2 regions of the Roseateles sp. GW821-FHT09B06 genome follow, and region 2 is predicted to be linked to the other one. Evidence: predicted binding sites of a transcription regulator. Region 2 holds the regulator's gene; the other holds the start of a gene.

Region 1 (4,412 bases), on a different contig from region 2:
GCAATCCGCTGGCGGCGATCGACCAGGCCAATGCCCTGCTGGCCGAAGACTGCGTCGACCCGCACGCGCAGGCGCTGACCGCCATGGTGGCCTCCAATGTGCAGCGCCTCAAGCGCATCGTGGACGACGTGATGGAGCTGGCCCCCGGCCTGCCGCCGCAGCCGGTCAGCCTGGATGTGGTCGCGCTGGTGCGCGAGGCCTGCGCCGACTGGGCCAAGACCAACAAGCTGCCGCCGGGAGATCAAAGCCCGCTGAACCTGCAAATGCCCGAGCAGGCGCTACTGGTCGCCTTCGAGCCCGAGCATCTGCGGCGCGTGCTGATCAATCTGCTGGACAACGCGCTGCGCCATGCCGCGCCCGGACCCGGCGCCCTGCTCGTGAGCCTGCGCGCCCAAGCCGAGCAAGGGGTGCGGCTCAGCGTTTTCAGCGCCGGCGAACCGATCGCTCCGGACGTGGAGCGTCATCTGTTCGAGCCCTTTTTCTCGACCCGTAGCCGCGGATCGGGTCTCGGCCTGTATATTTGCCGCGAGCTGTGCGAGCGCTATGGCGGGCGCATCGATTACCAGCGCCAGCGCGCAGCCGGGCACAGCGGCAACGAGTTCGTCATCACCTTGCGGCGCCTGCCGGCCGAGACCCCATTCCCATGAATGCTGCCCCCGCCTACAGCCTGCTGGTCGTCGACGACGAACCCGATCTGCGCACGCTCTACGAGCTGACCCTGCTGCGCGAGGGCTACGAGCTGGACACCGCCGGTTCGGTGGAAGAGGCCATCGCCCGGCTGAGCGAGCGGGGCTACAGCGCCGTGATCACAGACATGCGTCTGCCCGATGGCACCGGCCTGGACGTGCTGGACTGGCTGGAGCAGCAGAGGCGGCCCGAGAAGGCCCTGGTGATCACCGCCTTCGGCTCGGCCGAGAACGCGGTGGAGGCCCTGAAGGCCGGCGCCTACGACTACCTGACCAAGCCGGTGGACCTGCGCCAGTTTCGCAGCGTGGTGGCCTCGGCGCTGGGGCGCCAGCCGTCCGCTGCGCCGTCCGCCGCACCGCCGGCCCAGAGCTTGCCGGCAGAGCGGTCGCCGCGTCCGGCCGCGCGCCCGCGCGGGGCTAGCGGGGTTATCGCGCCGCCGCCGGCCGCTGCGACCCTGCATCGGCTGGCCGGTGATTCGGCGGCCATGCAGCAGGTGCGGGTCCTGATCGCCAAGGTGGCGCGCAGCATGGCGCCGGTGCTGCTGCAGGGCGAATCGGGCACGGGCAAGGAGCTGGTGGCCCGCTCCATCCACGAGTCCAGCCCGCGCGGCGCGCGCGCCTTCATCGCGGTGAACTGCGGCGCCATTCCCGAGCAGCTGCTGGAGGCCGAGTTCTTCGGCTTCCGCAAGGGCGCCTTTACCGGCGCCAACGAGGACCGCGAAGGCTTCTTCCAGGCCGCGCACGAGGGCACCCTGTTCCTCGACGAGATCGGCGACCTGCCGCTGGCGATGCAGAGCAAGCTGCTGCGCGCCATCCAGGAGCGCTCGGTGCGGCCGGTCGGCGCGGTGGCCGAGGCACCGGTCAATGTGCGCATCCTCAGCGCCACCCACAAGGACCTCTCGGCCGAGGTGGCGGCCGGGCGCTTTCGCCAGGATCTGTTCTACCGTTTGAACGTGATCCAGATCCGCGTGCCGCCGCTGCGCGAGCGCATCGAGGACCTGGGGGCGATCAGCGAACGGGTGCTGGAGCGCATTGCGCGCGATGCCGGCGTGTCGACGGCGCCACGCCTGGCCGCGGCGGCCCTGTCGCAACTGGCGCGCTACGCCTTTCCCGGCAATGTGCGCGAGCTGGAGAATCTGCTGCACCGGGCGCTGGCCCTGTCCGGCGGCGAGATCATCGCCGCCGAGGACCTCGGGCTGCCCGAGGCCCTGCTGGACGATGCCCGCCAGGCGGCCTTGGATGCGCCGGAGGAGGGCGCGCCCGCGGTACCGCTTGCCCTGCTCGCGGGCAATGGCGGCGACGACACCCCGCTGCCCCAAGACCTGGCCCTGTATCTGGACGAGGTCGAGCGCAATATTCTGTTGCGGGCCCTGGAGCGGCATCGCTTCAACCGCACGGCGGCGGGCGCTTCCTTGGGGCTTTCCCTGCGCCAGATGCGCTATCGGATGGCGCGGCTGGGCATCATCGAAGGTGCCGGCGTGGACGCCGAGGGCGGCTGAGCCGCCATCGAGGCTAGTCCTGACGCGGCCTGGCAGCCCGATTCGTGCTGCAAGCCAGGCCCGGCGCGGGCCTGGCAGGGCGATCTCGCTGTTCATCGAGTCCGGCGCCGAGCCCGCCGCCATCGGGCCCTTCGCCGCGTGACTCGCTAGCGCGATCGCTCCCTCAGGTCAACGGGGTTTGAACGCTATCGGTAGTGCTTGAAGCGAGCATGCCCGCTAGATATAGTGTTCTCCATGGTATCCTTCTGACCTCGGCAAGACCCGACATGCTTCAAGCATTTGCAGCTGCCACGCCCGCCACCGCCCTGTTCTTGGCGGGGTACAAGAGGTGGGCATCGAGGTCAGCAGAAGGGGTGCCGGTGCCGCTCGATTTCAGTCGTGCGAGCGCCCGGTCGCCTCAAGCCAGCAACAAAACCGAATGCGATTCCAGGGCAGCGCGCCGCTCGCCCGGGCATTGCGTTCTTTGATTCGAACAAGACACGCAGACGAGGATTTTTGATATGCAAACCGTTGTAGCCAGCACCTCATCGGACACGGTCGCCCAGCACGCTCACGGCGCGAGCGCTGCGGTGGCGCATTCCTCGGCCTACCAGGCCTACCAGATCATCCGCCGCAACGGCGCGGTGGTGTCCTTCGAGCCCAGCAAGATCGCCGTGGCTCTGATGAAAGCCTTTCTGGCGGTGCATGGCACCAGCGGCGCGGCCTCGGCCAGCGTGCGCGAGACGGTGGACGGCCTGACCGAGAACGTGGTGCGCGCGCTGCTGCGCTCGCGCCCGGCCGGCGGCACCTTTCATATTGAAGACATCCAGGACCAGGTCGAGCTGGGCCTGATGCGCGGCGGCCATCACGAAGTGGCGCGCGCCTATGTGCTGTACCGCGAGCGCCGCGCGCAGGAGCGCGTGGCCAAGGGCGAGGCGGCCGTGGCCTCCTTGCCGGAGTCCGGCCTGAGCGTGATCGACGGCGGCCAGCGCGTGCCGCTGGATATCGCTCAGCTGCAGGCCCTGATCGGGTCCAGCTGCGAAGGCCTGGGCGCGGACGTCAAGCCCGAGCCCATCATCGCCGAGACCAAGCGCAATCTGTACGACGGCGTGCCGATCGACGAGGTCTACAAGGCCTCGATCCTGGCCGCCCGCACCCTGATCGAGAAGGATCCCGGCTACAGCCGCGCCACCGCGCGCCTGCTGCTGCACACGATCCGCCGCGAGATCATCGGCGGCGAGGTGAGCCAGGCCGAAATGCAGTCGCGCTATGCCGACTACTTCCCCGGCTATATCAAGAAGGGCGTGCAGGCCGAGCTGCTGGACGAGAAGCTGCAGCAGTACGACCTGGCCCGCCTGGGCGCCGCGCTGAAGGCCGAGCGCGACCTGCAGTTCGACTACCTGGGTCTGCAGACCCTGTACGACCGTTACTTCCTGCACATCGGCGAGCAGCGCATCGAAATGCCGCAGGCCTTCTTCATGCGCGTGGCCATGGGCCTGGCGCTGAACGAGATCGACCGCGAGGCGCGCGCGATCGAGTTCTACGAGGTGCTGTCGAGCTTCGACTTCATGAGCTCGACCCCGACGCTGTTCAACTCCGGCACGCGCCGCTCGCAGCTCTCCAGCTGCTACCTGACCACGGTGGCCGACGATCTGGACGGCATCTACGAGGCGCTGAAGGAGAACGCACTGCTGTCCAAGTTCGCCGGCGGCCTGGGCAATGACTGGACCCCGGTGCGCGCTTTAGGCTCGCACATCAAGGGCACCAACGGCAAGAGCCAGGGCGTCGTGCCCTTCCTGAAGGTGGTGAACGACACCGCCGTCGCGGTGAACCAGGGCGGCAAGCGCAAGGGCGCGGTCTGCGCCTATCTGGAGAGCTGGCACCTGGACATCGAGGAGTTCCTGGAGTTGCGCAAGAACACCGGCGATGATCGCCGCCGCACCCACGACATGAACACCGCGAACTGGATCCCCGATCTGTTCATGCGTCGTGTGATGGATGGCGGCGACTGGACCCTGTTCAGCCCCTCGACCTGCCCGGACCTGCACGACCTGTTCGGCAAGGCCTTCGAGAAGGCTTACTGCGAGTACGAGGCCAAGGCCGACCGCGGCGAGATCAAGCTGTTCAAGCGCATGCCGGCCAAGGACCTGTGGCGCAAGATGCTGTCGATGCTGTTCGAGACCGGTCATCCCTGGATCACCTTCAAGGACGCCTGCAATGTGCGCTCGCCGCAGCAGCATGTGGGCGT
Region 2 (4,412 bases):
CGCTGTTGGCGGCAGCGCTGTCGTTGCAGCTGGCGTCTATAAGGCCGCCATTGAGCCGGTTCAGAACCCACTCCACACCGGCCTCGGCGCTTTCCAGAGCCAGTCCGGCGCGGTAGTAGTTGCCGGCGATGCGCTGCTCGATGACCAGGTTGCGGCTGGCGAAGGCCGCCACCATGGCCATCACGAAGAACAGCACCGTCACGGTGAGCAACGTGGCTGCGCCGACCTGGCGCGGGCGATGGTGGCAATGCCGCGGCATGTCAGCAGCCCCCGGCGATATGGTCGTTGCGAAGCCTGGTGCTGAGCCGCACGCTGCGGACCACCTCGGGGTCGTGGGCGGCGGTGCCGGTCAGGTACAGGTCCACCTGCCTGAGCTGCTGCAGCGGCGGACAGGGCGCCACGCCGGCGGAGCAGGGGCGGGTGCAGAACTCGTCGAGCGCCAGGGTCTGGGTGTCGATGCTGACGCGGAAGGCCGTGATGGTCAGCGTCCGCTCGTCGGTCAGCGGCTGCCAAGCCCCGCCCAGGCGCAGCTTCAGAATGCCGCCCTCACGCTTGAAGCCGAACCTCTCGTTGTCGCCGAGCGTGTTGTCCTCGGGATCCTTGGGGCTGCCGCCCGCGCGGTTGTCGTGGCGCGAATAGCTGTAGTTGACCTGCTGCTCGCTGGGCGCGCTCGCCGCGCTGTAGGCATTGGCCATGGGGGACTCCGCCCCATCGGCCCAGACTCCCTGTTCCGGCAAGGCCCAGAAGCCGGCCCGGCGCAGATCGCGCATGACAAGGTCGGCAGCGGCGCGCAAGTCCTGCTGCACCTGGGTTTCCAGCAGCAGCCGGCGGTGCTCGCTGACCTGACTCACCGTCATCACGATGCTGCCGGCCACGACGATCATGCCCACGGCCAAGCCGATCATCATCTCGACCAGGCTGACGCCCCGCTGCCGCAGCCGGCTGAGACGCTCGGTCGCCGGCATCGCCTCACGCCCGCCGCTGCCGCCGCGTCGCCCGAAGGATGGGTCATGACGGCCCGCACAATTCCCGATACCGCGACGGCACCCCTTGGCTCGACAAGCGTCGGGCCCTGAGCTCGGGTGCCGATGTCCGTTCATTGCGGCCAGCAGCCCGTGGCGGGCTCGTAAACGATGCCCCCCACGCGCATGCGTATCGTCATGGTGGAGCAGGCGGTGTCGCGGGCTTGCGGGGAGCCGCTGGACGCGGTGGCCTTGATCGCATATCCGGCGGGGCCGACGTCCTCCAGGCTCAGCTGGTAATAGCCTTTGTCCGAGCGCCCGCTGAAATTCAGGTCTTCGGTCAGCGACAGCGCATACGACGGATGATTGGCGCGCCAACGCTCCTGCGCCTGCATGACGCTCGACAGAGCGGCGCTGGCATCGGCACGCCGGCCCCGCTGCACATGGCGCTCGTAGGAGGACAGGGCCATGGCAAGCAAGATACAGATCACCACCGCCGCCACCATCAGCTCCACCAGCGTCACGCCGCCCGCGCCGGTGGTACGCAGCTTCGGGGGAACCGCTTGCGAAAACGTGGGGCCGACCATGATTCCATTATCTGGAGCGGGGCTGGGTTGGCGATCTCAGTTGTACCGCCTGTCGGCGGAGCCTAGCCGCTGATCCCTCCGCCCATTGTTGAATGGCGGTGATAGCGCTGCGTCAGCCGCAGCTCGGCAAATGGGCAAAACCGCCACCGGGCGTGCAGGAACGCACCCGCCCGGCGATGCTGACCACATGGCGGATGGTCCGGCCGTCGCTGCCACGCACCTCGATGCTGCCGGTGGAGGTAACGATGCCCTGCCGTGCATGGAAGCTCAGATTGCCGACATTCGCCTGGATGGTGGCGGCGCGGCTGATGGGCAACCACTCGGACTTCAGCAACTGGGCGGAAGCGTTGCAGATGGTGCGGCCACCTTCCTCGCACTGGCATTGCCCGGCCGCGCCGCTATGCATGATGTAGCAGCTGCCGCCGGCATGCTGGCTGAGACGGAACTGGATGGCCTCGCCGCGCAGCACGGCCTCGCTGCGCGCCTGCTGCAGATCGGTTCGCAAGGTCTGCGCAATGCCCTGGATACGCTGGCTCAGCTGGAACTGTCGGAAGGACGGCACGGCCTGGCTCAGCAGCACACCCAGCACGGCGGTCACGACGCCGATCTCGATCAGGCTGACGCCGCGCATCTGGCGGCGGTTGGGCGACTGTTGCATGAGTGCCTCCCGGGAAGATCGGCTGTCGATACAGCCAAATCTAGGAGGCGAAGCGCCGCAGTTCTGTCCTGCCGTAGAGGGAGGTGCCACCCCCTTAGGAGGGAAGGGCGGGCGGCTAGATGTCGCGGATCAGCTGACGGAACTCGTCCACGTCCTCGAAGCTGCGATAGACCGAGGCGAAGCGCACATAGGCCACCTTGTCGATGCGCTTGAGTTCACGCATCACGAACTCGCCCAGCTTGGTGGAGGGCAGTTCGCGGGCGCCGCTGGTCAGCAGCTTTTCCTCGATGCGGGAGAGCGCCGCGTCGATCTGCTCGATGCTGACCGGCCGCTTGCGCAGCGCCAGTTGCATCGAGGCGCGCAGCTTGCTTGCATCGAAGTCGGCCCGGGTGCCGTCCTTCTTGACCACCACGGGCAGGGCGATTTCCGCTCGTTCATAGGTGGTGAAGCGCTTGTCGCAAGCCAGGCAGCGCCGCCGGCGCCGCACCACATCGCCCTCGTCGGATTCCCGGGTCTCGACGACCTGGGTCTCACCATGGGTGCAGAAGGGGCAGCGCATCGGCGGGCAGGCGGCTTAACGGTAGACCGGGAAGTCGCGCGTCAGCGCGGCAACCTTCTCGCGCACCGCGGCCAGGTTGGCCTCGTCGTGCGGCTTGTCCAGCACGTCGGCGATCAGATGGGCGGTGGCGCGCACCTGCTCCTCCTTGAAGCCGCGCGTGGTCATCGCCGGCGTGCCCAGGCGGATACCGCTGGTGATCATGGGCTTCTGCGGGTCGTTGGGAATGCCGTTCTTGTTGCAGGTCATGTGGGCGGCGCCCAGGATGGCCTCGGCTTCCTTGCCGGTCAGATTCTTGGGGCGCAGGTCCACCAGCATCACATGGCTCTCGGTGCCACCGGAGACGATGCGCAGGCCGCGCTCGATCAGGGTGTCGGCCAAGACCTTGGCGTTCTTGGCGACCTGAGCCTGGTAGGCCTTGAACTCGGGGGTCAGCGCTTCCTTGAAGGCCACGGCCTTGCCGGCGATGACATGCATCAGCGGGCCGCCCTGGATGCCGGGGAAGATCGCCGAGTTGATCTTCTTGGCGATCGCCTCGTCGTTCATCAGGATGATGCCGCCGCGCGGGCCGCGCAGGCTCTTGTGCGTGGTCGAGGTGACGACGTCGGCGAAGGGCACCGGATTGGGATAGACGCCCGCGGCGATCAGGCCGGCGTAATGCGCCATGTCCACCATGAAGTAGGCGCCGATTTCCTTGGCGATCTTGCCGAAGCGCTCGAAGTCGATGCGCAGGCTGTAGGCCGAGGCGCCGGCGATGATCAGCTTGGGCTTCTTTTCGCGGGCCAGCGCTTCCATCGCCTCGTAGTCGATCTCTTCCTTGGCGTTCAGGCCGTAGGAGATCACGTTGAACCACTTGCCGCTCATGTTCAACGCCATGCCGTGGGTCAGGTGGCCACCCTCGGAAAGGCTCATGCCCATGATGGTGTCGCCGGGCTGCAGCAGCGCGAAGAACACGCCCTGGTTGGCCTGCGAGCCGGAATTCGGCTGGACGTTGGCGAAGCCGGCGCCGAACAGCTCCTTAAGACGGTCGATGGCCAGTTGCTCGACCACGTCCACGTACTCGCAGCCGCCGTAGTAGCGCTTGCCGGGATAGCCCTCGGCGTACTTGTTGGTCAGTTGGCTGCCCTGCGCCTGCATCACGGCCGGCGAGGTGTAGTTCTCCGAGGCGATCAGCTCGATGTGAGCTTCCTGGCGCTGGTTCTCGTTCTGGACGGCGGCCCAGACTTCGGGGTCGACATTGGCGAGGGTCGATTGGCTGCGATCAAACATGATGTGGTGGCGGGTCTTGAGGGTTGGAGCCTGGCGCGATCGCTCACGGCCGGCGCGAGTGATGCAAGGCTGCCCAGGCGAACGGCTGATGACGGCCGGATGTCTCGGCAAAGAGCTATCCGTGACCGTTCGCGCTCCCCGGTGGTCCACCACCTCGGGCCGCGGGTCGTGTGTTCCCGACCGCAGCCTTGATCGCCAGTTGCGCGAAGGCCCCAGTGTAGCGGACAAGGGGCCTTGTGAGAGAGATCAGTCCAGCAGCGCCACGCGCTCGTTGCCTGCGGCGGTCGTGGCCTCGCGCACCGGCTTCGGCGTCGGGGCATAGGGGCGGCCCGCGATCACCGACTTCATCTGCTCATGCTCGGCCAGCACGCGGCCCGCGT

The links. Region 2 encodes NrdR, which represses ribonucleotide reductase genes. Its sites were predicted from a motif close to CACNANATNTNGTG; they were not measured.
Region 1: AC07OQ_RS20425 (ribonucleoside-diphosphate reductase subunit alpha) is a predicted target of NrdR. The motif match lies at 2,400-2,413, and genes of this name have one in related genera.

What each region holds. Positions count from the first base shown of each region.
Region 1 covers NZ_JBWKPM010000030.1:7,298-11,709, forward strand. The annotation lists gene AC07OQ_RS20415 (sensor histidine kinase) at 1-647, shown strand, start outside; gene AC07OQ_RS20420 (sigma-54-dependent transcriptional regulator) at 644-2,185, shown strand; gene AC07OQ_RS20425 (ribonucleoside-diphosphate reductase subunit alpha) at 2,686-4,412, shown strand, end outside.
Region 2 covers NZ_JBWKPM010000001.1:263,329-267,740, reverse strand. The annotation lists gene AC07OQ_RS01390 (pilus assembly PilX family protein) at 1-211, opposite strand, end outside; gene AC07OQ_RS01385 (PilW family protein) at 261-965, opposite strand; gene AC07OQ_RS01380 (type IV pilin protein) at 1,097-1,549, opposite strand; gene AC07OQ_RS01375 (GspH/FimT family pseudopilin) at 1,662-2,207, opposite strand; gene nrdR (transcriptional regulator NrdR) at 2,323-2,766, opposite strand; gene glyA (serine hydroxymethyltransferase) at 2,782-4,032, opposite strand; ZMP/ZTP riboswitch at 4,097-4,245, opposite strand; gene AC07OQ_RS01360 (lytic transglycosylase domain-containing protein) at 4,279-4,412, opposite strand, start outside.